DNA from 2 places in the Sinorhizobium sp. NFACC03 genome. Region 2 is predicted to be linked to the other one. Evidence: riboswitches for the same ligand, from Rfam matches in the RefSeq annotation. Region 2 holds a riboswitch; the other holds the start of a gene.

Region 1 (15,770 bases), on a different contig from region 2:
TGCTAGACCTATGCTGAACCGGAAGACGATTATGCAATTCGAAGGCACCGCAGATTACATCGCCGACAAGGACCTGATGATCGCCGTCAATGCTGCGATCCGGCTGGAGCGGCCGCTGCTCGTCAAGGGTGAACCCGGCACCGGCAAGACCGAGCTTGCCCGCCAGATTGCCGCTGCCCTTGGCCTCGATCTGATCGAATGGAGCGTCAAGTCGACGACCAAGGCGCAGCAGGGCCTTTACGAGTATGATGCCGTGTCGCGCCTGCGCGACAGCCAGCTCGGCGACGAGCGCGTCAACGAGGTCAGGAACTATATCCGCAAGGGCAAGCTCTGGCAGGCCTTCGAGGCCGACCGTCGCGTGGTGCTTCTGATCGACGAGATCGACAAGGCCGACATCGAGTTTCCGAACGACCTCTTGCAGGAACTCGACCGCATGGAATTCCATGTCTACGAGACCGGCGAGATGATCGGCGCCCGTCACCGGCCGATCGTCATCATCACCTCCAACAACGAGAAGGAACTGCCGGACGCCTTCCTGCGTCGCTGCTTCTTCCACTATATCCGCTTCCCCGATGCCGAAACGCTCGCGCGCATCGTCGAGGTGCACTATCCCGGCATCCGCAAAACGCTGCTATCTGCGGCCCTTGCCGCCTTCTACGACATCCGCCAGGTGCCGGGCCTCAAGAAGAAGCCGTCCACCTCCGAAGCGCTCGACTGGATCCGCCTGCTTGTCGCCGACGAGGTCGATCCGGCCGACCTCCGCGTCGACGCCAAGACCATGCTGCCGAAGCTGCACGGGGCGCTGTTGAAGAACGAGCAGGACGTGCATCTCTTCGAGCGCCTGGCCTTCATGGCGCGCCGCGACGGATGAGGCCGGACGCCCACAAGGTCCTGATCTACGCCACCTGGCAGGACCACCTGCTGGTCTTCGACGAGCCGGACTTTCCCGAAATCGAGTTGCAGGTACCCGGCGGCACGATGGAGCCGGACGAAAGCCCTGAAGCTGCCGCCTTGCGGGAATTCGTGGAAGAGACCGGGCTGACGCCATCGCGGGCCCTCACCCATCTCGTCACGAAGGACTACTCCTTCCGGAAGGAAGGCCAGACCATCTGCCATCGCCGGCACTATTTTCATGTCGCCCTTGCCGGCGAGCAACAGAAAACCTGGCTGCACCATGAAATGACGCCCTTTGGCGGTGGTGCGCCGATCCGCTTTCGCTTCTTCTGGCTCGGCTTAGACGAGGCTAGCCGTCGGCTCGGATACGGCATGCAGGACGGCCTAGATTATCTTCACACGCACGGAAGTTGCCCCTCACCCTAGCCCTCTCCCCGCAGCCGGGGAGAGGGGACGGAAATGGCGACGGTCGCCGCGAGACAATGATGTCCGGGCTTCTTTCTGGAACGGAAATGATCGGCCCCTGGGAGGCGCGAGCGGGTGCCACAAGCTCCCTTCTCCCCGCCTGCGGGGAGAAGGTCGCGGCAGCGGGATGAGGGGCCGCCCGACCGCCCGAATCGTTTTTCTTGACCCCCGCGCCCCAGTCGCGCTATCAAATTCCCCGTGGTGATTTGGCCGGCCGGCTTGCAGCCACGTTAAACAAGTCGCTAAAGGGCCGAGGAAAGTTGGATTTCCGAGGACCGGTCGCGATCAATCGCCGCCGGTTTTTTTGTATTGATCGAGTGAAGCCCATGCCCATCAAGATTCCCGATACGCTGCCCGCTTTCGAAACCCTCGTGCATGAGGGTGTACGGGTAATGACCGAGACCGTGGCGATCCGTCAGGATATCCGCCCGCTCCAGATCGGGCTCCTGAACCTCATGCCGAACAAGATCAAGACCGAGATCCAAATGGCACGCCTGATCGGCGCCTCACCGCTGCAGGTGGAATTGTCGCTGGTGCGCATCGGCGCCCACCGGGCGAAGAACACCTCGGAAGATCACCTGCTTTCTTTCTACGAGACCTGGGACGAGGTGAAGGGCCGCAAGTTTGACGGCTTCATCATCACCGGCGCGCCGGTCGAGACGCTCGAATACGAGGACGTCACCTATTGGAACGAATTGAAGCGCATCCTCGATTGGACGGAGACCAACGTGCATTCGACGCTCAATGTCTGCTGGGGGGCGATGGCGGCGATCTACCATTTCCACGACGTGCCGAAGTATCCGCTGAACGAGAAGGCCTTCGGCGTCTACCGCCACCAGAACCTCAATCGCTCGTCCGTCTATCTCAACGGCTTCTCCGACGACTTCGCCGTCCCCGTCTCGCGTTGGACCGAGGTCAGGCGTGCCGACATCGACAAGGTGCCCAGCCTCGAAATCCTGATGGAATCGAAGGAGATGGGCGTCTGCCTCGTGCACGAGAAAAAGGGCAATCGGCTCTACATGTTCAACCACGTGGAGTATGATTCGACCTCGCTGTCGGACGAATATTTTCGCGACGTGGACGCAGGCGTGCCGATCAAGATGCCGCACGACTATTTCCCGCACAACGATTCGACCCTGCCGCCGCAGAACCGCTGGCGCAGCCATGCGCATCTTTTCTTCGGCAACTGGATCAACGAGATGTACCAGACGACGCCCTATGATCTCGCAGAGATCGGCACCGGAGAAAGCTGAGGCTTAGCGATGTTCGTCCCCTTCTTCCTCGAACTCAAGGCGGCGAAAGTTCCGGTGACGCTCCGGGAATTCCTGTCGCTGATCGAGGGGATGGAGGCGGGCATCGCCACCTTCGACGTCGAAGCCTTCTACTTCCTGGCGCGCACGGCGCTGGTGAAGGACGAGCGCCATATCGACCGCTTCGACCGGGTGTTCCAGCACTGCTTCTCCGGGCTCGAGGCGGTCAATCCCATGGAGACGGGCGAAGAGGCCGTCATCCCCGAGGACTGGCTGCGCAAGCTCGCGGAAAAACACCTGACCGAGGAAGAAAAGCGCCTGATCGAAGCCCTCGGCGGTTTCGACAAGCTGATGGAAACCCTGCGCCAACGGCTTCGGGAGCAGCAAAGCCGGCATCAGGGCGGCTCGAAATGGATCGGCACTGCCGGGACCTCACCGTTCGGCGCCTATGGCTACAATCCCGAAGGGGTCAGGATCGGCCAGGACCAGTCGCGCCACCGCCGCGCCGTCAAGGTCTGGGATCGGCGCGAATTCAAAGACTACGACGACACCGTCGAGCTCGGCACGCGCAACATCAAGGTGGCGCTGAAAAGGCTGAGGCGCTGGGTACGCCAGGGCGCAGCCGACGAACTCGACCTTTCCGGCACGATCCGCGCCACCGCCGAGCACGGCTATCTCGACGTGGTGACGCGGCCCGAACGCCGCAATGCGGTCAAGCTGCTGATGTTCTTCGATATCGGCGGCTCGATGGACGATCACATCCGCATCGTCGAGGAACTGTTTTCAGCCGCCCGAGGCGAGTTTCGCCACATGGAGCATTTCTACTTCCATAACTGCGTCTATGAGGGCCTGTGGAAGGACAACCGCCGCCGCCGTGTCGACATCACCCGCACCACCGAAGTGCTGCGCACCTATGGCGGCGACTATCGCGCCATCTTCGTCGGCGACGCGTCTATGAGCCCCTATGAGATCAGCCATCCCGGCGGCTCGGTCGAACATTGGAACGACGAGGCGGGCGCACTCTGGCTTTCGCGCATGACAGCGCATTTTCCGCGTTCGATCTGGATCAATCCCGTGCCCGAACAGCACTGGGGCTACACCCAGTCGATCGGCATGGTGAAGAGCCTGTTCGAGGGGCGGATGTTCCCTTTGACGCTCGCCGGCCTGCAGGATGCCACCAAGCAGCTATCGCGCTGACATGACCGCAGAGAGGTCGCTGTAGCACCTTGAATAGCTAGACGTTTTTGCCCTCAGGCCAGAGACGAAGCAAGGCCCCATTTAGTATGATTTTCCGGTTGCCGTGCCTTTGGAAATGACGCAGGTTGCTGCGGTCGCGAAGAGGGAGCCAGCGGTGAACATGCATCAGAACACGGAAATCTTCGGCCATCTGCCGTCCGGCGAGCCGGTCCATCGTATGGTGCTCTCCGGTGGCGGCCTCACCGCCCATGTCTTGACCTGGGGCTCGGTGATCCAGGACCTGCGCCTGGAAGGCCATGAGCCGCCATTGGTGCTCGGTTTCGCCGATCTCGAAAGCTATCTCGCCCATTCGCCCTATCTCGGCGCGACACCGGGGCGCTGCGCCAACCGGATCGCCGACGGGCGCTTCACGCTCGACGGTGAGACCTACCAGCTCGAACTGAACGAGAAGGGTGTCACCCACCTGCACGGCGGCAGCGACAATATCGGCAAGCGCAACTGGACGATCGTCCGCCAGACGCCTGATAGCGTGACGCTCAGCATTACCGATCCGGATGGACGCGCCGGCTATCCCGGCAACTGCAAGGTCACTTGCACCTACGCGGTGAAGCCCGGCGGCGTCTTGAGCGTCGTCTACGAGAGCGAGACCGACCGGCCGACGCTCGCCAATGTCTGCCAGCACAGCTACTTCAATCTCGACGGCACTGTCGACGCGCTCGGACACGACATCATGATCGCCGCCGACCACTACCTGCCGACCAACGAACGCCAGGTGCCGACGGGCGAGATCCGTGCGGTCGAGGGCACCGCCTTCGATCTCCGCGAAATGACGTCGATGCGTCGCCAGACCGAAGGTGAACGCATCAGCTACGACCACAATTTCTGCCTTTCGAACGAGCCCATGGCGAAACATTCGGTGGCGCTTGCCCGCAGCATCAATTCCGGCGTCACGCTCGAAGTGCTGACGACCGAGCCTGGTGTGCAGCTCTATACCGGCGCAAAGCTCGACATCCCCGTGCCCGGCCTCGAGGGACGCCGCTACGGCCCATTTGCCGGCTTCTGCCTGGAAACCCAAATCTGGCCGGACGCCATCAACCATGCCGGCTTCCCGAATGCAGTGCTTCGCCCCGGCGAGATCCGTCGGCAGGAAACGGACTACGTCTTCATGAAGAGCTGAGTGGCGCGCGGGCGTCGACGATCTCTAGCGACAAGGGGAGGGACGGCGAACGTTCCAAAGGACCGTCGTGCTGTCCGATCGCCACAGGTGTTCGCATGGCGAAGCATCCGGCGCCTGACGGCGGATGCCGTTCATTTCCAAAATAACAGTGAAATGAAGTGGTTGGGAGAAATTGGAGCGGGTGAGGCGATTCGAACGCCCGACCCCAACCTTGGCAAGGTTGTGCTCTACCCCTGAGCTACACCCGCTCATAAACCGCGGTCCGGGGTAGTCGGTGGACCGTGGCGTCGCTGTCTTGCGGCGACGGGCGGTATATGGCCTAAGCGATTTTGGAATGCAACAGGGAAATGACGAGAAATCGAATATTTTTTTGGAGACCCCTCGCGAAGCCCGGAAATGCCGCGTTTTCGGCCGCTGCCGCCGCCTGTGAGATTGCGCGGCCACCGGCTTCTCCCCTAAAGCAGAGGCGAAACGAATGCCCAAGGGATGAGAATCATGAGTGAATCACAGCCGAAGACCGCCGAAGACCTCTTTCATTTTCTCGACGGACTTGGGATCGAGCATAAAACCAAGAGCCACGAGCCGGTGTTCACCGTCGCCGAATCGGTGGCGCTGCGTGACGAGATCCCTGGCGGCCACACGAAAAACCTTTTCGTGAAGGACAAGAAGGACAACTATTTCCTGCTCACCGTCGAGGAACACGCGACGGTGGACCTGAAGACCGTTCACCAGGTGATCGGTGCGGCAAGCAAGGTGTCCTTCGGCAAGCCGGAGAAGCTGATGGAATATCTGGGCGTCATTCCAGGTGCCGTGACCGCCTTCGGCGCGATCAATGACACCGAGGGCAACGTCAAGATGATCCTCGACGAGGAGCTGATGAAGTTCGACATCGTCAACTGCCATCCGCTCTCCAATGACGCGACGACCTCGATCGCATCCAGCGATCTGCTGCGCTTCATGGAAGCGACCGGACACGAACCGCTTGTCTTGAAAGTCACGGCCTGACATACGATCTTTGGCGCGAATGCAGTAAGCTGGCAGACGAGCCGGCGAGGAGAGAAGAATGACGGGCAGCGACAATCCCTATGCAGGGTCTTTCGGCACTCAGATGACGGCTTCGGCCTCTTTCGGTCAGCCGGCGCCGGCGGCCGCGTCGGACGGTGACCTGATCAAGGAAACCACCACTGCCAACTTCACCAAGGACGTGCTCGACGCCTCCAGGCAGCAGCCGGTTCTCGTCGATTTCTGGGCGCCCTGGTGCGGCCCGTGCAAGCAGCTGACCCCCGTCATCGAAAAGGTGGTCACGGAAGCCGCAGGCCGCGTCAAGCTCGTGAAGATGAACATCGACGATCATCCCTCGATCGCCGGACAGCTCGGCATCCAGTCGATCCCCGCCGTCATCGCCTTCGTCGGCGGGCGTCCCGTCGATGGTTTCATGGGCGCGGTGCCGGAAAGCCAGATCAAGCAATTCATCGAAAAGATTGCCGGCCCCGCCGTCGACGACAGCAAGGCCGAGATCGAAGCGGTTCTCGCCGATGCCAAGGCGCTCATCGACGCCGGTGACGCCCAGAACGCCGCCGGCCTCTACGGCGCCGTGCTGCAGGCGGACCCCGAAAACGTCGTGGCGATTGCCGGCATGGTCGATTGCATGATCGCGCTCGGCCAGGTCGCCGAAGCCCGCGAAGCGCTCTCCGGCCTGCCGGAAGACCTTGCCAAGGACGCAGGCATTGCGGCCATCGGCAAGAAGCTCGACCAGATCGAGGAAGCCCGCAAGCTCGGCGATCCCAATGAGTTCGAACGGCGCCTGGCAGCAAACCCCGATGATCACGAAGCGCGCGTGCTGCTTGCCAAGATCCGCAATGTCGAAGGCGACCGGACGGCTGCGGCCGATCACCTGCTGACCGTCATGAAGCGCGATCGGGCTTTCGACGACGACGGCGCGCGGCGCGAGTTGCTCGCCTTCTTCGAGGTCTGGGGACCGAAGGATCCGGCAACGATCGCCGCACGGCGCAAGCTCTCGTCGATCCTGTTCTCCTGAGCCGTCCGGCATTTTTTTCGAGGAGGGGCGCTGTTGCGCCCCTTTTTCGTAAGTGCGTCTGATCACGATCCACATTCACCCATGAAGATCGGTGTGCTCGTCCCTTGAGATTTTCAAGGAATGCACCATCTTTTGGTCTGGTTGACCACGCTTCCTTGGCGGGGCAAGAGCGGACATCTGCAAGGTCTATCGGAAAATGCACGTCGGAAATGCACGCTATCTCGGTCCGAAGGACTTGCCGGAGATCATTCCGGTGTTTCCGCTGACCGGTGCGCTGCTGCTTCCCGGCGCCCAGCTTCCGCTCAACATCTTCGAACCGCGCTACCTTGCCATGCTCGATGACGCGCTCTCCGGCAACCGCCTGATCGGCATCGTGCAACCCTCCTTCTGCGAAGGCCGCAGCGAAACTGCCACCGGTCCGATGCAGGCGCTCTGCGAGGTCGGCTGCATCGGCCGCATCACCTCCTTCGCCGAGACCGGCGATGGCCGCTACATCACCTCGCTCACCGGCGTCTGCCGCTACCGGCTGTTTTCGGAAGTCTCAGCGACGCGCGGTTACCGCCGTTTCCGCATCGGCCCCTTTGCCGCCGATCTCGAAAACCGCGACGATGAAACCCTCGTCGACCGGGCAGCTCTGCTTGCCGCCTTCAAGGCCTATCTCGAAGCCAACAAGCTCAAGGCCGATTGGGAAAGCGTCGAACGGGCGAGCAACCGTACCCTGGTCAATTCCATGGCGATGATGTCGCCCTACGGCCCCGCAGAAAAACAGGCGCTGCTCGAAGCGCCCGACCTCAAGACGCGCGCGGAAACCCTGATCGCCATCACCGAGATCGTGCTCGCGCGCGACTTCGGCGATATGGACAGCATCCTGCAGTGAGCGACGGATAATGGATATCAACGCCAGCAAGGTCGATCCGAAACTGCTTGAACTGCTCGTCTGCCCGCTGACCAAGGGGCGCCTCAGCTACCACGCCGAAGCCAACGAACTCATCTCGGAAAAGGCCCGCCTCGCCTATCCGATACGCGACGGCGTGCCGATCATGCTGGTCTCGGAAGCCCGCAAGATCGAGGATTGAGGGCGCGGCCGCCACCTCGTTGAGAGGTAGTTGCCCCTCATCCGGCCTGCCGGCCACCTTCTCCCCGCAGGCGAGAAGGAACCTCGTGGCGCACTCGGCGCCAACCTCTTCTCTTCGACATCAAGACAGTGCCACGCATTCGACCGAGTCCCCTCGCCCCGCTTGCGGGGAGAGGGCTAGGGTGAGGGGCAATCCTCAGGTCGATGTTCAGATCGGCTCGCCCGACAAGAGCCGCGGATCCGCCTCGCTGGCAATCCCGGCCGCCTGGCGAATGAAGAAATTCTTGAGAGACGGCAGCCGGTCGACCAGACCGAGGCCGAAGTCGCGGGCGATGCGAACCGGAGTGATATCGTTGGAAAACAGCCGGTTGAGCACGTCGGTCGTCACCCCCATGCGGAAGGTGTCGAACCGCCGCCAGCTCTGGTAGCGCTCGAGCACGGCGAGCGAGCCGATGTCGAGCCCGAGGCGATCCGCCTCGACGATCGTTTCCGCCAACGCCGCCACGTCCTTGAAGCCGAGATTGAGCCCCTGCCCCGAGATCGGATGAATGCCGTGGGCCGCGTCCCCGGCAAGCGCGAAACGTGGTTTGACAAAATCGCGCGCAAGCGTCAGCCCCAGCGGAAAGGCCCGCCGTCCGCCGACCACCTTCAGGTGCCCGAGCTTGTGGCCGAAGCGGCGCTCCAACTCTTCCTCGAACAGGAAATCGTCGCCGGCGACCAGGCGTTCGGCGTCCTCGGTACGCTCGGTCCAGACCAGCGACGAGCGGTTGTTCTTGAGCGGCAGGGTCGCAAACGGACCGGCCGGCAGGAAATGCTCCTCCGCCGTGCCTTCGTGCGGCCGTTCGTGTTCGACCGTCGTGACGATGCCGGACTGGCCGTAGTCGAATTCGACCGTCTTGATGCCGGCAGCATCGCGCAGCTTGGAGCGTACGCCGTCACAGGCGACGAGCAGGCGCGCTTCCAGTTCTTCGCCGTCGGCGAGCGTGATGGCGACCGCATGGTCGCCGCTTTTAAAGGTTTCGACCATCGTCGACTGACGATTGACGACGCCAAGGTCCTCGCACGCCCCGCGCAGCGCGCCGACCATTGCCGTGTTCGGCACCATATGGGCGAAGGGCCGGCCATCGCCGCTGTCGCCATCGAAGGTCAGGAACACAGGGCGCACCGGATCGGCCGCCTTTGAATCGGTAATCACCATGCGGCGGATCGGCTCCGCCTCCGGCACGATCTGATCCCAGACGCCAAGCACGTCGAGCATGCGTTCGGCAGCCGACGCAACCGCCGAGGCGCGCTGGTCCTTCTTCCAGGCGCCTTCCGGCGCGCCGTCGATCACCATGACGCTGAGATGCGGCGCCGCCTTTTTCAGGGAAACGGCGAGCGAAAGGCCGACATAGCCGCCACCGGCAATCAAGACATCGAGCATCGGCTTTCTCCGTCGCACTTGAGCATCGTTTTATGTCTATATAGATCAATGCCATCGACGTTCCTACCATCGGAGACAGCCGAAATGTCGCGCCCTACCGAGACCGCCACACCCATGGATGCGCTGCTCGCCATTCTCGATATCGAGAAGCTGGAGGAAAACCTGTTCCGCGGCTTGAGCCCGCAGGTCGGCTGGCAGCGGGTCTTCGGCGGCCAGGTCATCGGCCAAGCACTGGTGGCGGCCCAGCGCACCGTCGACGCGGACCGCTTCGTCCATTCGCTGCATGCCTATTTCATGCGGCCGGGCGATCCATCCGTGCCGATCATCTACGAGGTAGACCGTATCCGCGACGGTTCGAGCTTCGCCACAAGGCGCGTCGTCGCCATCCAGCACGGCAAGGCGATCTTCTCGATGTCCGCCTCTTTCCAGTACGACGAGGACGGTTTCGACCACCAGATCGAAATGCCGAAACTCGCCATGCCGGAAACCCTGCCGGGCGAACAGGAGCTGAAGGAGAAATTCCTCGTGCATGCGCCGGAAGCGATCCGGCGCTACTGGGAGCGGCCGCGACCGATCGAGATCCGCCCGGCCTCGCTGCACCACTATTTCATCCGTAACGACGGCAAGCCGATCCAGGACGTCTGGGTCAAGGCGGTCGGCACGGTTCCGGACGAGCGCCATATCCAGGCGGCCATCCTTGCCTATCTCTCCGACATGACCCTGCTCGACACCTCGCTCTATGCGCACGGCACCTCGGTCTTCGATCGGAACCTGCAGGTCGCGAGCCTCGATCACGCCATGTGGTTCCACCGCCCCTGCAAGATGGACGACTGGCTGCTCTATACCCAGGACAGTCCGAGTGCACATGGTGCCCGCGGGATGACCAGAGGCAGCCTTTTTACGCGTTCCGGCGTGCTGATCGCCTCCGTCGCCCAGGAAGGGCTGATCCGGAAAAAGGCAACTGAATAGAAAACGGGCAGTTTTTTCAATCTGCCTATTTTTTAATCTTCTAAATTGACGATTTTTTGATGCGCCGCAGCATTGTCGCTGCGGCGTCCGTTTTTCCCATTGTTTTTCATAGACTTAGAACAGACATCCGAATCTGGCACGCCCCTTGAATGTCATTATCCGGTTGCACGGCGCACTGGCGCTCCGCAGCAAGGAGAGATGGCCTCCTCCGGAGGCGAACAAGGATGAAACCAGATGAAAATTGTGATGGCCATTATCAAGCCGTTCAAGCTCGATGAGGTTCGCGAAGCCCTCACTGCTGTCGGCATCCAGGGCCTGACCGTGACCGAAGTCAAAGGCTACGGCCGCCAGAAGGGACACACCGAAATCTACCGCGGCACCGAATATGCCGTCAGCTTCCTGCCGAAACTGAAGATCGAAATCGCCGTTCCCTCGGAGCTCGTCGACATGGCGGTGGAAGCGATCGCCGCAGCCGCCAAGACCGGCCAGATCGGCGACGGCAAGATCTTCGTCTACGCCATTGACCATGCCGTGCGCATCCGCACCGGCGAAACCGATTCAGAAGCGTTGTAAATCACGCCGTTCAGGGAGCACTACTCGATGTCATCTACGAAACTTTCCACCTCTCTTGGACGCCTCGGCGCGCTGACGGCCGCCTTGCTTGCGCCGGTTGTCGCCTTCGCACAGGAAACAGCACCGGCTGCAACGGAGGCTGTTGCCGCCGTCCCGGTTCCCGACAAGGGCGATACCACCTGGATGCTCTTGTCCACCATTCTCGTGCTCCTCATGACCGTTCCGGGCCTTGCGCTCTTCTACGGCGGCCTGGTGCGCGCCAAGAACATGCTGTCGGTTCTGATGCAGGTACTGATGATCACCGCGATCGTCATGATTATCTGGGTCACCTACGGCTACTCGCTGGCCTTCACTGACGGCGGCTCGCTCAACCCGTTCGTCGGCGGCTTTTCGAAGATGTTCCTTGCCGGCGTTGATACGACAACGCTCGCCGAGAGCTTCTCCAAGGGCGTGTTCATCCCCGAATATGTCTTCGTGGTGTTCCAGATGACCTTCGCCTGCATCACGCCGGCGCTGATCGTCGGCGCCTTTGCCGAGCGCATCCGGTTTTCGGCCGTCGTCCTGTTCGTCATTCTCTGGGTCACTTTCGTCTACTTCCCGATCGCCCACATGGTCTGGTTCTGGGGCGGCCCGAGCGCCTACACGGCTCCGACCGGCCTGATTTTCTCCTTCGGCGCTATCGACTTTGCCGGCGGTACCGTGGTCCACATCAATGCCGGTATTGCCGGCCTCGTCGGCGCCATTCTGCTCGGCAAGCGTACGGGCTTTAAGAGGGAAATCATGGCTCCGCATTCGATGACGCTCACGATGGTCGGCGCATCGCTGCTCTGGGTCGGCTGGTTCGGCTTCAACGCCGGCTCCAACCTTGAAGCCAACGCCTATGCCGGCCTCGCGATGATCAATACATTCCTCGCAACTGCCGCTGCCATCATCTCCTGGGCGGTCGTCGAAACGCTCGTCCGCAGCAAGGCTTCGATGCTTGGTGCGGCCTCCGGTGCCGTCGCCGGTCTCGTCGCGATCACGCCGGCCGCTGGCTTTGCCGGCCCGATGGGCGCGATCGTGCTCGGTCTCATCGTCTCCCCCGTCTGCTACTTCTTCGTCGACGTCGTGAAGAACAAGTTCAACTACGACGACAGCCTTGACGTCTTCGGCGTTCATGGCGTCGGCGGCATCCTCGGCGCGATCGCCACGGGCATTCTTGTCAATCCGGCGCTCGGCGGTGCCGGCATCGTCGACTACTCGACCGCGGATTTCGCGGCGGGCTATCCCGGCGTGGCAACCCAGGTCCTGGCGCAGCTCAAGGGCGTACTCGTCACCGTCGTCTGGTCCGGCATCGGTTCGCTCATCATCTTCAAGATCGTGGACGCGATCGTCGGCCTGCGTGTCTCCGTCGAAGCCGAGCGCGAAGGCCTCGACCTCTCGTCCCACGGCGAAGCCGCCTACCACATCTAAGCGGATTGCAGCGTCGAATCTGGCGCCGCTCATAGTCCCGTCGCGATCCGTCTGATGCGGATCGCCCTTGGCCCGGATCGAAAGGTCCGGGCTTTTTCATGCCGATCTTCAGGTCAACCACCGCTATTTTAGCGGCAACTACGCATGGTTAATGTCGCATTAACCGTACTCCGCTTAGGTTGATTCTATGGCGCGCAATGCGCCCTAGAGATCGAGACGGGCAGCAGGCAACATGAGCAGAAGCAATCAGGCAACGCTTGACAGCCGTTCCAACCGGTTCGTGCTAACCACCTTCGTTTGGCGACAGATCGCGTCGCTGGCGGGCTTTGCGCTGTTCGGCGCATTGGCGCTGGCCGTCGCGGCGCTATCGACATGGAACGTCGCCGACCCGAGCTTCTCCTACGCCACATCGGAAGCACCGACCAACGTGCTTGGTTATCCGGGTGCGGCCTTTGCCGATATCTTCATGCAGTTCTTCGGCCTTGCCAGCGTCGTCGCCCTTCTGCCGGCTGTCGCCTGGGCGCTGGTGCTGATCAGCGGCAAGCGCTTCGACAAGACCTTCAAGCGCCTTGGCGTCTGGTTCATCGGCTCCGTGCTTGCCGGCGCGGCGCTGAGCTGCGTCCCCGCCCCGATCACCTGGCCGCTGCCCAACGGCCTCGGCGGCGTCTTCGGCGACATGATTCTTCGCTTCCCGGCACTCTTCACCGGCGCCTTCCCGACCGGCACGCTCGCGACCGTACTCGCCTGCATCTTCGCCGCACCGGCCGCCTGGTGCCTGATCTACAGCGCCGGCCTCATCGGCGTCAGCGATGAAGAGGAAGACGAAGAGGTTGTCGAGCCGACGCCGAGCAAGGCGCGCACCGTTCGCGACGAGCTGGACGAGGACGACAGCGAGGGCCCCTTCACCCTGCTGATGGGCTCCTTCGCCCATATGCGCTACACCATGCACGCACGCGTGCGCCGCATTTTCGGCATGAGCGGCACGCGCAGTTCGCCCAAGCGCCAGTATGACGAGCCTTACGATTTCAACAACGACGAGTTCGGCACGCTGAACGAGCCGGTTCGGCCGAAGCCGATGGCCGCCGGCGACCGCATCGAACCCTCGCTCGACCGCTCCGAACGCCGCATCGTCACGCCGCCGCCGATCATGGCCGATGACGAGGACGACGACATGCCCTTCGACATCGACGAGCGTCGCCCCGCCGGCATCCTGCCCGACGACGAAGACGACGATCCGGCAGCCGACTGGGCGCCGCGGGCAGCACCGCCGAAGCAGGGTCTGCCGAAGTCGGGCTCGCGCGTGGCAACGCCGGCTCCCCGTCCGAAGACTGGCCAGCGGATCGAGCGTGAAGCCCAACGCTCCTTCGTCGAGGACGATGGCGACTTCACGCTGCCGCCAATGCATTTCCTTGCGGAACCGAAGAACGTCGGCCGCGACGCATCGCTCTCACCGGACGCGCTTGAACAGAATGCCCGCATGCTCGAGGGTGTGCTTGAGGACTTTGGCGTCAAGGGCGAGATTATCCACGTCCGCCCCGGCCCGGTCGTAACCCTCTATGAACTGGAGCCGGCGCCCGGAATCAAGTCGTCCCGCGTCATCGGCCTTGCCGATGACATCGCCCGCTCGATGAGCGCGATCGCTGCCCGCGTCGCCGTCGTTCCCGGCCGCAACGCCATCGGCATCGAACTGCCGAACCAGCGGCGCGAGACCGTCTACCTGCGTGAGCTCATCGGTTCGCGCGACTTCGAGACCTCCAAGGCGCGCCTCGCCATGGCGCTCGGCAAGACGATCGGCGGCGAACCCGTGGTCGCCGATCTCGCCAAGATGCCGCATCTGCTCGTCGCCGGTACCACCGGTTCGGGTAAGTCGGTGGCGATCAACACCATGATCCTGTCGCTGCTCTATCGCCTGCGCCCGGACCAGTGCCGGCTGATCATGATCGACCCGAAGATGCTCGAACTCTCCGTCTATGACGGCATTCCGCACCTGCTTTCGCCCGTCGTCACCGACCCGAAGAAGGCGGTGGTCGCGCTGAAGTGGACGGTGCGCGAGATGGAAGAGCGCTACAAGAAGATGTCGAAAATCGGCGTACGCAACATCGACGGCTTCAACAGCCGCGTCGAGCAGGCGCTTGCCAAGGGCGAGCAGATCACCCGCACGGTGCAGACCGGCTTCGACCGCCAGACGGGCGAAGCCATGTACGAGACCGAGGAATTCGACCTCACGCCGCTGCCCTACATTGTCGTCATCATCGACGAAATGGCCGACCTGATGATGGTCGCCGGCAAGGATATCGAAGGCGCCGTCCAGCGTCTCGCCCAGATGGCGCGTGCCGCCGGCATCCACGTGATCATGGCAACGCAGCGCCCTTCGGTCGATGTCATCACCGGCACGATCAAGGCTAACTTCCCGACCCGTATCTCGTTCCAGGTCACCTCGAAGATCGACAGCCGTACGATCCTTGGCGAACAGGGTGCCGAACAGCTGCTCGGCATGGGCGACATGCTCTACATGGCCGGCGGCGGTCGCATCCAGCGCGTCCACGGTCCCTTCGTCTCCGACACCGAGGTCGAAGAGGTCGTCGCCTATCTGAAGACCCAGGGCGTGCCGCAATATCTCGACGCGATTACCGAGGATGATGACGAGGATGGCGAAGGCGGCGGCCCGGCCGGCACCTCCAATCTCGCCGATTCGGACGACCCTTACGACCAGGCGGTCGCCGTCGTCCTGCGTGACGGCAAGGCTTCCACGTCCTACGTTCAACGGCGCCTCGGGATCGGTTACAATCGTGCCGCCTCGCTGATCGAGCGCATGGAGCAGGAAGGCATCATCGGCCCGGCGAACCACGCCGGAAAACGCGAAATACTGGTTCCGACCGAGGAATAAAGCAATTTCGGCAGGATCTCGGGGCATTTTTCGTCCGGATTTACGCCGATAGATCAACACGGCAATCCCGCACCGGATTGCGGGGCCGAACTGGTAACGGTCATGTGAGAGCGCGAGCCCTAAAGCTCGAAAGTAGCGCCTTGAAGGCGCCGCACTTGCGCTCCAGATGATCCGTAAATGAAGGAGACTGAGATGACAGAGACCAAGAACGGCGAGCGCAACCACCCGGTAATTTCGCGCCGCCTCTTCGTGTGCGGGCTTGCGGCATTCGCCGGCATCGGCGGCACCGGTCTCGACATCGCTGAGGCCTTCGCCCAGGCGCCGAGAGCCGCCCAGAAGATCGCCGATCACTTCTCCTCGGTAAAGACGA
Region 2 (15,770 bases):
TCCTGGCGCATGTTTGCGACCCGCCGCTTGCCGCCTGGGACCGCCTGCTTGCCGCCTATATCGCCTATTCGGCGGCCAGAGGCATCGACCTCCATATCGGCCGCCGCGTGCACCGGCTGTTCCGGCAAGCGGGCATCGAGGCGATTTCGGTCGATGCCGTTGCACATGTCTACCCGCCCGGTCACGACCGCCGGCCGATCCTCAGAGACTTCATCAACAATGTGCGTGACGGCCTGATCGGTGAAGGCTTCATCGACCGCGACGATCTCGACGCCGACCTCATGGCGCTGGATCGGCACCTCTCCGACCCCAACGTGCTCGTGACGTCACACCTGTTCTTCCGGTTGACCGGCCGAGTGCCCGAGGCGCTCGTCATCAAGGCATGAGACGGCGTGCCGGCCGGACCCCACCAATCAGGCCGTGGCACCGGCGCGACGGTGCGCCAGGCGTTCGCCGACGATGATCAGCAGACCGGCCGCAAAGATCAGGCCGGCGCCGGCAAAGACGTTCGCGGCCGGCACATCGCCCCAGATCAGGAAACCGAGGCCGAAGGCCCAGACGAGAGAGGTGTATTCGAACGGCGCGATCACCGAGATCGGCGCGCGGCGCATGCCCTCGAACAGCGCGTACTGGGCGATGCCGGCAATCACGCCGGTGCCCGCCATCAGGGCGACATCGAAGAGCGCCGGCGGCGTCCAAAAGAAGCCGACCGCAAGCCCGGTCATGGCGATGAAGAAGACGTTGGAGATGGTCATCTGCACCAGGGTCGTTTCCTGCAGCGCGGTCTTGCGCAGCATGACGGTGCCGATCGCCCAGAAGACGGCGGCGGTGAGCGCCAGGAACACCGGCAGCGACAGCTTCATGCCGGTGCCGAGCGGGTCACAGGCGATGAGCACGCCGACGAAGCCGATGAAAACGGCGAACCAGCGGATCGGCGGCACGTCTTCCTTCAGGATCGGCACGGCAAGCAGCGTCACAATGATCGGCGCTGCATAGTAGAGCGTCGTCATCTCCGCGAGGCCGAGATCGCGCGCCGCGTTGAAATAGGAAAGCCAGGCGGCGAGCAGCAGCAGGTTGCGCACGAAGAGCGGCTTGATCACCGGGGACGAGATGGCGCCGCGCACCAGCTTGCCGCGGCCGATGACGAGGCAAAGCACGAGGATGGTGATGCTGCGGGTAAACAGGATCTGCCAGACCGAATAGCCGACGACGAGCCATTTGACCGACGCATCCTGCAACGAGAACAGGAAATAGGAAAACGTCGTCATGACGATGCCTGACAGTACGGTCTTGTTCATGGGAAGCCTCGATCGCGCCGGCGGGAGAGAAGCGGCAGCGTCCCGTCTGATAGCGCGGCCGCGACACACGCGGAAGGGGCATTCCACGGACGCCTGTGGCGATTTCTTGCGGGTAGCTTCCTGCACGATCGGACGCCGCCCTTGATGGAGATCAAGAACGGACGCTTGCGCGGCTGCTAGAAGACGGCGATAACGGCCACGAAACCAGGTTCAACGACATGCAGCCGCTCGCCTTCGCCCTTGCCGCCCTCATCCTGCTCGCAACGCCGGGCCCAACGAACACGCTGCTCTGGCTGTCGGGTGCCTCTGCCGGTTTCCGCCGTTCGCTGCCGTTGCTCACCGGCGAGCTCGGCGGTTATCTCGCCGTCATCATCCCGGCCGTAGCACTGCTCGCGCCATTCCTTGCCGCCCATCCGCAGCTCGGCCTAGCGCTCAGGCTCGTCGCCGCCTGCTGGGTCCTCTACCTCGCCTATGCGCTCTGGACCACGGATGCCGAGCGCAGCGAAGGTGTCGTCATCTCCATCCGTCAGGTCTTCGTCACGACGCTGCTCAATCCGAAGGCGCTGATCGTCGCCCTGGTGCTCTTGCCGCAGACTGGACTGGCCGCCGTCTGGCCCTCGATCGCCGGCTTCTCACTGCTGGTCGTCGCCGCCGGATCGACCTGGATCGGAGCCGGCGCCATGCTGGTGCAGATGTCGAAGGGCTTGTCGGCATCGCATCTGCCGCGACGGATTGCTGCCGTTTGTCTCACCCTCTTTTCGGTGGGCATCGCCGGCAGCGCGATCGCGGCCATGCATTGAGCCCCCCGGGGACCGAAAGGTTTCGGGGGGCAATGCGCTTGCGCGACCGATGGCTGCCCTTCACGCAGCAACAGCCGCTTCGCCGAGTTCCTTTGCCAGCGCCGCGCTGATCAGTTGTTGCCAACCGTCGCGCCGGTATTCGAGCTTGTCGAGCCCGTCGAGGAAGGCAACCTGTTCGGTGAAGACGAGGCGCGTACCGTTGCCTTCCGGCTGAATGTCGACGGTCGCGACGGACGCCGAGATCCTCTTGTCGTTCTCAGCCATCGTGTAAGCAAAGATGATCCGGCGGTTCTCGACGATGTCGAGATAGACGGTGTCGTCATGATAGATCGTTTCGCCGTCCTGGCTGAAGCGACCGCTCTCGCGACCGCCGACGCGGAAGTCATGGCTGAATTCGGCCACCGGCCCGTCAGCACTGACGAACCAACGTTCCTTCGCGGCCGGCTCGGAGAAAGCCCTGAACACCTGTCCCGGCGTCGCCTTGAAGCTGCGCTCGATGGTGAAGCTCGCATGTTCCACGGATCTGTCGGTCATGTTCTCTCTCCTCTGATGTTCGAAAACCGCTGGCCTTTGCCTAACTGGTTTCATATAAAAACTGCTCTAATTTTGAAAGCAGTTGCACGATAGCTTCACTGATGCGATAATGCAAGCGGTTTTGAAGAGGTGCCAATGAAGGACGACATTCGCTCGGGTTGCCCGATCAATCTTTCGCTCGAAGTGTTCGGCGACAAATGGAGCCTGCTGATCATTCGCGACATGATCTTCGGTGGTAAACGGCATTTCCGGGAATTGCTGCGATCCCAGGAGGGCATCTCGTCCAACATCCTGGCGGATCGGCTGAAGATGCTGGTCGAGCAGGGCATGCTGACCAAGGCGGACGACCCCACGCACAAGCAGAAGGCGATCTACAGTCTCACGGAGATGACGATCGCGCTGGTGCCGATCATGGCCCAGCTCGGCGCCTGGGGGCGGCGCTATCTGCCGGTCAGCGAAGAGCTTAGTATTCGCGCCGAGCTGATGGAAAACGGCGGTCCCGAACTCTGGGACCGCTTCATGGACGAGCTGCGGCACGATCATCTCGGCGCACTGCTCGATGGCCCGCCGCGGGTGCGCGCCACGCTGCAGGCAGCCTATGAAGAGGTGGTGGCGAGGAAGGCACGCGAAAAGGCGACGGCCTGACACCACACGAACGGGCTCTTCATCCGCTCAAAGCCCGATCACAGACAGCATGACGAAGGTCGCGAACAGCACGAAATGAGTCATGCCCTCAATGGCGTTGGTCTGGCCGTCGTTGAGGTTGATCGCGGCCACGATCAAGGTAACTGCCACCATCACCGTTTGCACCGGCGACATCGCCATCAGGAAGGGCTGGCCGGTATAGAGCGCGATCGCCTCCATGACAGGCACGGTCAGGATGACTGTCGAGAGCGAGGCGCCGAGCGCGATGTTGACGACCGCCTGCATGCGGTTGGCGAGTGCCGCCCGCATCGCGGTCATGATTTCCGGCGAGGCAGAGATCGCGGCAACGACGATGGCGGTCACCGCCGGCGGGGCACCGCTCCCCTTCAGGCCCGAGGTCAGCAGCGACGACATCACTTCCGCCAGCACGCCGATCACCACGATGCCGAGGATCAGGATCACGATCGACGGCAGCACCGGCTGATCCGGCCCGCCCTGTATCGCGCTCCCCTCGCCCTTCGCCTTCGGATAGCTGTAGCTGAAGAAATAGCTGTGCACCCCCACCTGCATGCGCAGGAACAGGGCATAGAGGGTGATCATCGCGCCGATGGTGAAGGCCGAGTAGAGATGCCATCTCGCCGCCGGCACGAACTCCGGAACGACCATCGAGATGCCCATCGCGGTCAGGATCATGACGCTGTAGGTGCGGGCGGAATCGTCGTTATAGGGCTGCTCTCCATGTTTGAGGCCACCAAGCAGGGCGGCGAGGCCCAGGATGCCGTTGATATCGAGCATGACGGCCGCATAGATCGTGTCGCGCACGAGCGTCGGCGAGGTCTCGCTGGTCATCATGATCGCCAGCACGACGACCTCGACAAGGACTGCCGAGAGCGTCAGGATCATCGTGCCATAGGGATCGCCGACCTTGGATGCCAGCACCTCGGCATGGTGCGACACGCGCAGCGAGGCGAGCACGATCGCCACCACGAGACCGGCGGCACCGAGAAGCGTTGCCAGGCGCCCCATTTCGAGAAGCTCATGCTCCAGCGCGATCCCGGCAATCGCCGCAGCGAGGGCCACGAACAGCAGACGCTCCGATCTCATGCGCGCCAACAAACGTTCCCTCCGATGAAAGCCTGTCCTGCCCGTCACGCGAACTATAGGGGCCGCCGCCCCCAAAGCAAATGACGGAGAAAGGACTATTTTCCTTCGGATTCTTTACCGGTACTTCGCGTTTCGATAGTGTGGTGTCGAACAAACCCAGCAAGTGGCCGCCTGTTCGGCCCGGACCTTTCGCATGTTGTCTCACGGCACGATCTGGCACGCCATCGATGCATTGGCCGAGCGCAATCAGCTCTCGCCTTCCGGTCTCGCCCGCCGCGCCGGGCTCGACCCCACCTCCTTCAACAAGTCCAAGCGCCACTCTGCCGACGGGCGGGAACGCTGGCCTTCGACGGAATCGATCGCCAAGGTGCTCGAGGCGACCGGCGCCACGATGGACCAGTTCACCAGCCTGTTGAGCCCGAATGACACTCAGGCCACCCCGGCGACTGCAAGTGCAGCGATCCCGCTGATCGGCTTCGCCCAGGCGGGTGCCGGCGGCTTCTTCGACGACGGCGGTTTTCCGGCCGGCCAGGGCTGGGACGTGATCGACTTTCCAACGGTGGCGGAACGCCGGACGGGCATCTACGCGCTTGAGGTGCAGGGCGATAGCATGCTGCCACTGTACCGCGACGGCGACACCCTGATCGTCGATCCGGGGGCGCAGGTTCGGCGCGGCGACCGCGTCGTGGTCAAGACACGCGAAGGCGAGGTCATGGCGAAGGTCCTGGCACGCCAGACGCCGCGCACGATCGAACTCCTTTCCCTCAACCCGGAGCACCCGAACCGGGGCTTCGAGATCAGCCAGATCGAATGGATCGCCCGGATCATCTGGGCCAGCCAATAGGACGTTCTTCCTGATGCGGCAGCATTTATACTCCCTTGCCGGCGGCATCGCCGCGATCGCGCTTTTCACCGGCATCCTCAACGCGGGTGCAGCCGCCATTCGCGACCGCGAGAGTGCCGCCACGCCGGACTTCGTCCTCGAAACGCCCGACATGACGGAAATCGAGCCGGCGCCGGATGGCGCCGAAACGGATGATAACGTACCGCTCGACTTGGGAACACCGACCGACGGCACCGCGCAGCCCGGTGCGGTTACGACCGGCGATCAACCGCAGACGTCGACGACGGAAAACGCCGCACGCGCCATCGAGCCGCAACAATTCGGTCTGCCCGACACCGTCACCGGCGCGCCGCTCGAACGCGCGGAGCCGCGTGCCCCGCTGTCAGAGCCGGAGAAGCAAGCGAAGGCGACCGCCGGGCCGACCATCCTCTATCGCCCCGTGGCGATCGCCGCCGGTGTGATCCAGTTCGACAAGCTCACGCTGCAGATCGATGGCATCGAGCCCGAGCAGGCAGAGAGAACCTGCGAAACCGGGGGGAAGAGTTGGCCCTGCGGCATCGTCGCACGGACGGCCTTCAGAAACTTCTTGCGCGCACGCGCGGTCAGCTGCGACATGCCCGAGGGGAGCGCCGGCGCATCGGCCACCGCTTCCTGCTCGCTCGGCGGGCAGGATCTCGCAACCTGGCTCGTCGACAACGGCTGGGCGACGCCGGTACCCGGCTCGCCGCTCAAGACGCGGGCCGACGCTGCGCGCCAGGCGAAGCTCGGCTTCTATGGCGAAGATCCGCGCGACCTCAGTCACACGCCGATGACGTTCGACGACCCAACCCTCGGCACCGGGATGGACGAGCCGCAGCCAGACTTGTAAACAGCCGCGGCAATTCCCAGCTCTCAACCGTCCAGATCATCTCATTACATCGTTGAAACAGTGAGATGATCCAACTCTTTGAAACTCTGCAATCCGGATGGACACCGCTTCACGCCGTTCCCGGAATTGCGCTACCGCCGGAAAGACCCATGCTGCCAAGCCTCAGCCACCACGAAGCGCTCATCTATGTCATGGTGATGATGTCGGCGGTCGACCGCGAGATGAGCGACGACGAATTCACCCGCATCGGCCGGCTGGTGCAGTTCCTGCCGATCTTCGAGGGATTCGACGAGGACCAGCTCGTCCATATCGGCCACGAATGCTCCGCCCAGCTCGCGGCTCCCGAGGGGTTGGATATCGCGCTGGAAATCGTGCGCGAGGCGCTTCCGGAAAAGTTCCATGAGACGGCCTACGCACTTGCCGTCGAGATCGCCGCCGCGGACCAGCGCATTCGCAACGAAGAGATCCGGCTGTTGCAGTTGCTGCGCGACCGCCTCGGTCTCGACAAGCTCACCTGCGCCGCCATCGAACGAGGGGCGCTTGCCCGCTTCCGCCGGTAGCTCATCATTTCCTGGCGTTCACGCCAAGCTGTCTACAGCGCTGCGCGTCTTATCAGACGCGCAAAGGTCGCTGTAGCACTTTGAATTGCTGCATGTTTTTGACCTTTGATCGGGTACGATTAAAGGAAACATGCAGTGGGCGCTCAATAGATGCCGTTGGGGAAGTAGCGCAGGTAGATTTCCTCGAGCCGGCCGCTGCGCGAAAGCGCCAGCAGCGCGTGGTCGATCGCCTGGGTCAGCGCCGGTTCGGATTTGCGGTTCATGATCGTCAGGCCTTCACCGAGAAAGCGTTGCGAGAAATAGGCACCATCGACGAGTGCGCAGCAGCCCCCGGCAGTCGTGCCTGAGATCCAGAAGGAAAGCTGCAAACCGTCGGAAAAGACCGCCGGCACCTCACCCTTCTGCAGTGCCGTGAGCATGGCATCGCGATCTGGGAAGACCTTGGCCCCGATACTGGGGAAGAACGCCTTGAACATGGCCTCATGGGTGGTGCCCGCCACGACACCGACCGTTTTTTTCCTGAGGTCCTTCGGACCCGTCACGGCGCCGGCCGCCTTGGTGTTGATGGCCAAGCGGGCCGGAAGCCGCATGAAGGCGCGCGAGAAGCCGAAGCGCTGGCGCAGTTCCGGGCCGACGGCGATACCGGCGGCAACCGCTTCGCCCTGCCCCTGCTCCAGCGCCGGCAGCAGTTCCGCATAGGTCACTGCCTGGATCTGGCATTTGGCTTCGATGTCGAGCTCGCGGCAGATCTCGCGCACGAGATCGACGTGAAAACCGGAGAGCTTGCCGGACTGATCGATGAAGTTGAACGGCGGAAAGTCGACCGTCGTCAGGAAGCGCAAGCGCGCAAGGCCCGTGAGATCGGGCTTGGCGATGCGTTCGCGCGCATCGAACAGAATGGGCAGGTCCCTGGGCTGGGCCGCAAGCGGCGTTGCGATCAGGGACGCGCAGAGAGCGAACAGGGAAAGAAATCTCATGGGCAGCGGGCCGGCACGGTTCTTGTCTCAGGGGCGGCGCTTGGAACCGCGGGATGATTCATCGAGCGGTAAAGTAACCGTCCGCAAGGCAACTGGCCATAGGTCTCGCTCGAACGAGGCAAAAGAGGCTTCAGGAAGGATTGGAGCGGGTGATCGGGATCGAACCGACGACATCAAGCTTGGGAAGCTGGCGTTCTACCACTGAACTACACCCGCGATGCCTGCGAAATTTCCCGAACCGGGACGATCTGTCAAGGACCCTTGCGCGGTATCGCACGAGGGTCCCGTGCAAAATCCCTACTCGGCGCGGAAATGTTTCGAAAGCTTCAGGCCCTGGGCCTGGTAGTTGGAGCCGACGCCGAGGCCGTAGAGACCGTCAGGACGCTCCAGCATGTGTTCATAGATCAGGCGGCCGACGATCTGGCCATGTTCGAGGATGAACGGCACCTCGTGGCTGCGGACTTCCAGAACGGCGCGGCTACCGCTGCCACCGGCAGAGGCATGGCCGAAGCCGGGATCGAAGAAGCCGGCATAGTGCACGCGGAACTCGCCCACCAGCGGATCGAACGGCGTCATCTCGGCCGCATAAAGCGGCGGCACATGCACCGCTTCGCGCGAGACGAGGATGTAGAACTCGTCCGGATCGAGGATCAGCTCGTCGCGTCCGCGGCTATAGAGCGGCTCCCAGAAATCGAAGATCTTGTGCTGCGCCTTCTTGTCGACGTCGATGACGGCGGTGTGGTGTTTGCCACGGTAGCCAATCAGCCCCTCCGGACCGGTGCCCTTGAGGTCGATCGACAGTGCAATGCCGCCACCGCTGACATTCGGGCGCTCGCTCGCCACCAGCACGTCGCTTTCATGCAGCGCCAGCAGCTCCTGTTCGGAGAGCAGCGACTGGCCCATGCGGAAGCGGATCTGCGACAGGCGCGAACCACGGCGCACGACGATCGGGAAGGTGCGCGGGCTGATTTCGAGATAGAGGGGACCGCTATAGCCGGCAGGAATCTTGTCGAACTCTTGGGCGCGGTCGGTGATCACGCGGGTGAAGATGTCGAGGCGGCCGGTCGAGCTTTTCGGATTGGCCGAGGCCGACATGCCCGCAGGCAGCGCCAGGCTCTCCATCAACGGCACGATGTAGACGCAGCCGGTTTCAAGCACGGCGCCATCGGTGAGATCGACGACATGCAGCTTCAGCCGGTCAAGCTTGTCGGCGACGAGGTGGGACGGGCCTGGCATGAAGCTCGCGCGGACGCGGAAGGCCTTGGCGCCAAGGCGCAGGTCGAGGCTTGCCGGCTGGATCTGATCGTCATCCAGCGGCCTCTCGCTCTTCAGGCGCCCCGTTTCGAGCAGCGCGGCGATCGCGCGGTCGGCCAAAATCCCAGTATCGCGGGCCATTGCAGTCCTCTTTCCAGTTGCGAGACAAAACCAAACTCCGGGAATTGACGCAAGCGCACCCTAGCAGTATTGAAGCTTTATCCCGTGGTGATTTGGCCGGTCGGCTTGCAGCCACGTTAAACAAGTAGCTAAAAAGGCCGGGTGTCAAACCGGCCCATTTTTGCGGCCGGTTTTTTTTGTTTTTGAAGGTGATCGTCACATGAGCAAAAACTGGCGCCCGGCAACACAACTCGTCCACGGCGGAACCACCCGCTCCCAGCACGGCGAGACGTCCGAGGCGATCTTCCTCACCCAGGGCTTCGTCTACGAGACATCCGAGGCGGCAGAAGCGCGTTTCAAGGGCGAGACCGAAGGCTTCATCTATGCCCGCTACGGCAGCCCGACCAACGACATGTTCGAAAAGCGCATGTGCATGCTGGAAGGCGCCGAAGACGCGCGGGCCACGGCTTCGGGCATGGCTGCCGTTTCCGCGGCAATCCTCTGCCAGCTGAAGGCCGGCGATCATATCGTTGCCGCCCGTGCGCTGTTCGGTTCCTGCCGCTGGGTGGTCGAGACGCTGGCGCCGAAATACGGCATCGAATGCACGCTGGTCGATGGACGCGATCTCGCCAACTGGGAAAAGGCGATCCAGAAGAACACCAAGGTCTTCTTCCTGGAAAGCCCGACCAACCCGACGCTCGAAGTCATCGACATTGCCGGTGTGGCCAAGCTCGCCAACCAGATCGGCGCCAAGGTCGTCGTCGACAACGTCTTTGCGACGCCACTCTTCCAGAAGCCGCTGGAACTCGGCGCCCATATCGTCGTCTATTCCGCCACCAAGCATATCGATGGCCAGGGCCGCTGCCTCGGCGGCGTCGTGCTTGCTGACAAGGAATGGATCAACGAGAACCTGCACGACTACTTCCGTCATACCGGTCCGGCCATGTCGCCGTTCAATGCGTGGACGCTGCTGAAGGGCATTGAAACCCTGCCGCTGCGCGTGCGCCAGCAGACGGAAACCGCACGCCGCGTCGCCGACTTCCTGGCTGAGCAGCCGCAGGTGGCGAAGGTCATCTACCCCGGCCGCAAGGATCACCCGCAGGCCGACATCATCGCCAAGCAGATGACCGGCGGCTCCACCCTCGTCGCGTTTGAACTGAAGGGCGGCAAGGATGCGGCCTTCGCGCTGCAGAACGCACTGGAGATCGTCCGCATCTCTAACAACCTCGGCGACAGCAAGAGCCTGATCACCCATCCGGCAACGACGACGCACAAGAACCTGACCGACGAGGCCCGCGAAGAGCTGGGCATTTCCGCCGGCACGGTGCGTTTCTCGGCCGGCATCGAAGACAGCGAGGATGTCGTCGAGGATTTCGCCCGCGCGCTTAGGGCCGTCAAAGCCTGAGGCAACGAAAAGATACGGCCGCCACGACAGGCGGCGGCCGTCGATCCCTCGTGGCGCTCATGCAGCGGGCGCCCCGCCATCCAATATGGCTTCACCAGCGGGATCGAGCGGGTTCGAACAGCCGATCCGGATACCCGCAAGCCCTTGCCCCAGAATGGGTATGCACAATCTTGCCGTTATTCTTGACGAAACCATCTTGCTGTAGAATACCCTGAAAGACCGAAGCAAGGTGTTGCCCATGTATCGCGCTTTGACCCGCGACATAGAAGTTACGGTGGAGCCGTACTATCTCGAAGAGCAGTCGGACCCCGATGACGGCCGCTATGTCTGGGGCTATCGCATTGTCATCTCAAACCATTCGGACGCAGCCGTGCGGTTGATGACCCGCTACTGGCATATCACCGATGAGAATGGGCAGGTCGATGAGGTCAGCGGTCCCGGCGTGATCGGCGAACAGCCGCTGCTCAACCCCGGCGACACCTATGAGTATTCGTCCGGCTGCCCGCTGGACACGCCGTCGGGCGTGATGTTCGGCCACTACAGTATGGAAGCGGAAGGCGGAGAGACCTTCAACGTGGCCATCCCCGCCTTCTCGCTCGATTCACCCGGGCTCGTGCGTACCCTGAACTAGCTTGATCCTGAGTGGCGCCGGCTACTGCGGACGCACTTCGCTTGCCTCGAAACGATAGGTCGTCGAGCAGAATTCGCAGGTGACCTTCACGGCCCCATCCTCGATGGTGCTTTCGATATCATCAGCGTCCAGATTGGCGAGCACCGAGTGCAGCTTCTCGCGCGAGCAGCTGCAACGGTCAAAGACCGCCTGCGGCTCATAGACGCGAACGCCGCGCTCGTGAAACAGCCGGTAGAGCAAGCGTTCGGTTCCGACCATCGGGTCGGTCAGCTCGTCGGTGTCGATCGTCTCGACCATCACCTTGGCTTCCGCCCAGAGATCGTCATCCTCGAAGACGCCTTCCCCGTCATCGCCATCGCCGCCGGAAAGATCAGGCTGGCGCATGCGCTCCGGCGCTTCCGGCAGGAACTGCGCGACCATGCCGCCGGCACGCCAGCGATGGCGCGGCTTGCCGCTTTCATCGCGGTCGAGCAGCTCGGCAACGCCGAGCCTGACCTTGGTCGGGATCTGCTCTGACTGGCGGAAATAGACGCCAGCGATTTCTTCCAGCGTGGCGCCGTCCAGCGCAACGATGCCCTGATAGCGCTGAGTATGAGCGCCCTGGTCGATGGTGAAGGCGAGTATGCCCTTACCAAGCAGTTCATGCGAAAGGGTGCGGCCATCCTTCTCGGCGTCGGCAAGCGCATCTGCATCGTAGCGGGCATAGGCGCGCACGCGATCCGGCGTCGAGAAGTCGGCGACGACGAGATCCACCGGACCATCGCCTTTCGTCTGGACGATCAGCTTGCCTTCGAACTTCAGCGAAGTGCCGAGCAGAACCGTCAGCACGACGGTTTCGGCAACGAGCCGCGCGACCGGAAGCGGATAGTTGTGGCGCTCCAGAATTGCGTCGAGCATCGGGCCGAGCTGCACGGCGCGGCCGCGCACGTCGAGGCCTTCCACCTGGAAAGGCACGACGTGATCGTCACCGGCGAAGTCGAATTCACCAAGCCCTGGCGTCATGTCAGTCATGTCTTGCTCCTTGCCTCAGCAACTGCGTTGCGCCGGGGACATTCCTGTCCCCCGGCGCAACGTGCCCGCTGTCTCAATCGATCCCGCGATAAACGGATTGTCCACCGGATATGTGCCATCAGCCATTGCGCCGCGCACCACCCGTGGCAGTCGGCGCTTCACTGTTGCCAGGAGCGCCCTGCAGCCGCCTAGATCGTGTCGCACGGCGGCAATGTCAATAGCGGCCCTCACAGCCGCCGAAGCGCTGCGCCATCGCGCTCACCGCGGCGCTCGCAAGGGCCTAGACGAGCCCCATGCACCAGGCGATGATCGACTTCTGCGCATGCAGGCGGTTTTCGGCCTCATCGAAGACCACCGACTGCGGGCCGTCGATCACCTCGTCGGTCACCTCCTCGCCGCGGTGCGCCGGCAGGCAATGCATGAACAGCGCATCGGATGCCGCTTGCTTCATCAGCGCCTCGTTGACCTGATAGGGCTGGAAGACGTTGTGGCCGCGGGCACGATGCTCCTGGTTCATCGACACCCAGGTGTCGGTGACAACGCAATTGGCGTTGGCGACCGCCTGCTCGGCATCGTGACACAGCAGGATCTCGCCGCCGTTGTTGCGTGCCCAGTTCAGGATCTTGTCCTGCGGCTCGGAGCCAAGCGGCACCGCCATGTTCATGCGATAGCCGAAGCGGGCGGAGCCTTCGATCAGCGAGTGCAGCACGTTGTTGCCGTCGCCGGTCCAGGCAATCGTCTTGCCCTTCACCGGTCCGCGATGCTCCTCGAAGGTCATGATGTCGGCCATGATCTGGCACGGATGGGTGTCATCGGTCAGGCCGTTGATGACGGGGACCGTCGCGTGTTCTGCCAATTCCAGCAGGCGGCGATGGTCGGTGGTGCGGATCATGATCGCATCGACATAGCGCGACAGGACCTTCGCCGTATCGCCGATCGTCTCGGCGCGGCCGAGCTGCATCTCCGTGCCCGAAAGGAACAGGGTTTCGCCGCCGAGCTGGCGCATGCCGACATCGAAGGACACACGGGTGCGGGTGGACGGCTTTTCGAAGATCATCGCCAGCATCTTGCCGGCGAGCGGCTTCTCGGCGGTTCCGGCCTTGGTCGTCGCCTTTCGGACGCGGGCATCATCGATGATCGTCCGAAGATCGGCGGCCGTCATGGCCGAAAGATCGAGAAAGTGTCTGGTGCCTGCCATCGTACTCGGTTCCTCAAAAAATCCAACCTATGTGCGCCACGCAGCGGCGTGAACGCACGAAGGTCATTCTACCATCCTGGGTCAGTCTTGGCCCTATCGGTCAGGCCGCAGCGTTACCACTTGCCTTCCGCACTGCTTCGGCGGCGCGCTCGATGCGTGCGAGGCCCTCGCGTGCTTCCTCCGCCGTCACCGTCAACGGCGGCAGCAGGCGCAACACGTTGTCGCCGGCCGGCACGGCCAGGAGCTTCTCGGCGCGGATCTCCTTCAGGAGATCCGCCGAGGGGCCCTTTACCTTGATGCCCAGCATCAGGCCATCGCCGCGGATATCTTCGATGATATCGGGATAGCGATCCTTCAGCGAAGCAAGACCCTGGCGGAAGACGAGCGCGACGTCGCGCACATGGGCGAGGAAGCCATCAGCGAGGATGACGTCGAGCACGGCGTTGCCGACGGCCATCGCCAGCGGATTGCCGCCATAGGTCGAGCCATGCGTGCCCGCCACCATGCCGGCGGCCGCCTCTTCCGTCGCCAGGCAAGCGCCGAGCGGGAAGCCGCCACCGATACCCTTGGCAACGGCCATGATATCCGGGCGGATGCCCGTCCACTCATGGGCGAAAAGCTTGCCGGTGCGGCCGACGCCGGTCTGAACCTCGTCGAGGATCAGGAGCAGGCCGAATTCGTCGCAGAGGGCGCGCAGTTCCTGCATGAATTCCTTGGTCGCGGGACGGATGCCGCCCTCGCCCTGGATCGGCTCGATCAGGATCGCGGCGGTCTCCTCGGTGATCGCATTCTTGACGGCTGCGAGGTCGCCGAACGGAACCTGGTAGAACCCTGGGGCCTTTGGCCCGAAACCTTCAATGTACTTTTGCTGACCACCGGCCGCGATCGTCGCGATCGTGCGGCCGTGGAAGGCGCCCTCGAAGGTGATGATGTGAAACTTCTCCGGCTGGCCTTTGGCGAAGTGGTAGCGCCGCGCCGTCTTGATCGCGCATTCCAGCGCTTCCGCACCGGAATTGGTGAAGAAGACCCGATCAGCAAAGGTTACGGCGGCCAGGCGGCGTCCAAGACTTTCCTGACCGGGAACCTCGTAAAGGTTGGAAAGGTGCCAAACCTTCTCGGCCTGCGCCTTCAGCGCCTCGACGAGATGCGGATGCGCATGGCCGAGCGAGTTCACGGCAACGCCGGCAGCGAAGTCGAGATAGCGCGAGCCGTCTTCGGCGATCAGCCAGACGCCCTCTCCTCGCTCGAAACGCAACGGCGCGCGCATGTAGGTATCGTAAAGCGGCGTGGTTGCAGTCATGCGAGGCTCTCCTTCACTCCAATCGGCATCGGTCCCGCTGCTTCATGCGGCCCGATAAAAATCAAAAATGCCGCCTTTCGGCGGCGCAGGCACTATTCCTATTTCGCACTGCAATGTCAACAAAACCAAGCCTTGCAGCGCGGTAACGAGATCCATTTCCCTGCGACGAAAAAATCGGCCGGAAGGGCTTGCAAAAATGCAACGCTGATCGAGCAAGTTGGGGAAAACTACGAATTCGATTCGGCGTGATTCCCCGGACTCTTGCCACGGAGTCCGGCGGTCAGTACGTTAACATTCAATTACTAGACGCATGCGGCGGACCTAGTCACCAAAAGAGTTATCGCGTTTGCAACCTCGAGATTCAACCGGGGTGCGGTGAGGGATTCTGCCATCCCCAACGCTGAGAACGGAGAGTGCAGAAATGAACTGGACTGACGAGCGGGTGGAGAAACTGAAGAAGCTTTGGTCCGAGGGCCTGAGCGCAAGCCAGATCGCGGCACAGCTCGGCGGCGTCAGCCGTAACGCTGTCATCGGCAAGGTTCATCGCCTGAGCCTTCCCGGCCGCGCCAAAGCCGGCGGCAGCACCACTGCGGCAGCCCGCCCGAAGCGGCCGACCTCGGCGCCGCGCGCTCCGAACTACGCCTCGCGCGTTTCGACCCGCACCGTTGCCCGTCCGTCCGGCGCCACCGTCCTCAAGGAAGAGATCGAAGTCGATCTCGTTGCCGAGCAGGATTTCAGCATCCAGACCGACGTGGTCGTGCCGATGTCGCGCCGCCTCGAGCTGACCCAGCTCACCGAACGCACCTGCAAGTGGCCGATCGGCGACCCGCTGAAGGAAGAGTTCCACTTCTGCGGCAACGATTCCCCGGAAGCTTCGCCCTATTGCAGCTTCCATGCGCGGCTTGCCTACCAGCCATCCGCCGAGCGCCGTCGGATGCGCTAAGGATCCGCACAGGACCAAAACGAAAGGGGCCGATCGGCCCCTTTTTCATTGACTTCTGTTTGCCCTTCTCAGCTTTCGAGCGAGTAGCCGGCGCCGCGCACGGTGCGGATGACATCAGGCATGGTCGAGAAGTTCAGCGCCTTGCGCAGGCGGCCGACATGCACGTCGACGGTCCGCTCGTCGACATAGATGTCGTGGCCCCAGACGCCGTCCAGCAACTGCGAGCGCGAGAAGACACGGCCCGGAGAGGACATCAGGAACTCCAGCAGGCGGAACTC

Evidence for each region. Region 2 has a riboswitch for S-adenosylmethionine ahead of BLU35_RS00395 (O-succinylhomoserine sulfhydrylase). Riboswitches for the same ligand answer to the same signal wherever they lie in the genome.
Region 1: linked by a shared signal. The riboswitch ahead of metA (homoserine O-acetyltransferase MetA) and the one ahead of BLU35_RS00395 (O-succinylhomoserine sulfhydrylase) in region 2 are both predicted to bind S-adenosylmethionine.

Annotation. Positions count from the first base shown of each region.
Region 1 is NZ_FMXF01000006.1:57,435-73,204, reverse strand. Features, by position in the region: gene BLU35_RS11315 (AAA family ATPase) at 32-871, shown strand; gene BLU35_RS11310 (NUDIX hydrolase) at 868-1,320, shown strand; SAM riboswitch at 1,548-1,625, shown strand; gene metA (homoserine O-acetyltransferase MetA) at 1,686-2,612, shown strand; gene BLU35_RS11300 (vWA domain-containing protein) at 2,622-3,806, shown strand; gene BLU35_RS11295 (aldose epimerase family protein) at 3,967-4,983, shown strand; tRNA gene BLU35_RS11290 (tRNA-Gly) at 5,157-5,231, opposite strand; gene BLU35_RS11285 (prolyl-tRNA synthetase associated domain-containing protein) at 5,479-5,988, shown strand; gene trxA (thioredoxin) at 6,047-7,021, shown strand; gene BLU35_RS11275 (LON peptidase substrate-binding domain-containing protein) at 7,218-7,898, shown strand; gene BLU35_RS11270 (Trm112 family protein) at 7,909-8,097, shown strand; gene BLU35_RS11265 (ubiquinone biosynthesis hydroxylase) at 8,305-9,519, opposite strand; gene tesB (acyl-CoA thioesterase II) at 9,604-10,488, shown strand; gene BLU35_RS11255 (P-II family nitrogen regulator) at 10,723-11,061, shown strand; gene BLU35_RS11250 (ammonium transporter) at 11,089-12,513, shown strand; gene BLU35_RS11245 (FtsK/SpoIIIE family DNA translocase) at 12,746-15,400, shown strand; gene BLU35_RS11240 (outer membrane lipoprotein carrier protein LolA) at 15,593-15,770, shown strand, end outside.
Region 2 is NZ_FMXF01000001.1:77,219-92,988, reverse strand. Features, by position in the region: gene BLU35_RS00455 (GNAT family N-acetyltransferase) at 1-386, shown strand, start outside; gene BLU35_RS00450 (DMT family transporter) at 414-1,298, opposite strand; gene BLU35_RS00445 (LysE family translocator) at 1,517-2,098, shown strand; gene BLU35_RS00440 (SRPBCC family protein) at 2,159-2,632, opposite strand; gene BLU35_RS00435 (winged helix-turn-helix transcriptional regulator) at 2,768-3,277, shown strand; gene BLU35_RS00430 (calcium:cation antiporter) at 3,305-4,393, opposite strand; gene BLU35_RS00425 (S24 family peptidase) at 4,575-5,225, shown strand; gene BLU35_RS00420 (thermonuclease family protein) at 5,239-6,093, shown strand; gene BLU35_RS00415 (tellurite resistance TerB family protein) at 6,243-6,653, shown strand; gene BLU35_RS00410 (transporter substrate-binding domain-containing protein) at 6,797-7,630, opposite strand; tRNA gene BLU35_RS00405 (tRNA-Gly) at 7,772-7,846, opposite strand; gene BLU35_RS00400 (2'-deoxycytidine 5'-triphosphate deaminase) at 7,928-9,025, opposite strand; SAM riboswitch at 9,100-9,178, shown strand; gene BLU35_RS00395 (O-succinylhomoserine sulfhydrylase) at 9,225-10,409, shown strand; gene apaG (Co2+/Mg2+ efflux facilitator ApaG/CorD) at 10,648-11,040, shown strand; gene BLU35_RS00385 (Hsp33 family molecular chaperone) at 11,062-12,051, opposite strand; gene argF (ornithine carbamoyltransferase) at 12,332-13,249, opposite strand; gene BLU35_RS00375 (aspartate aminotransferase family protein) at 13,350-14,549, opposite strand; gene BLU35_RS00370 (GcrA family cell cycle regulator) at 14,971-15,492, shown strand; gene phoB (phosphate regulon transcriptional regulator PhoB) at 15,561-15,770, opposite strand, start outside.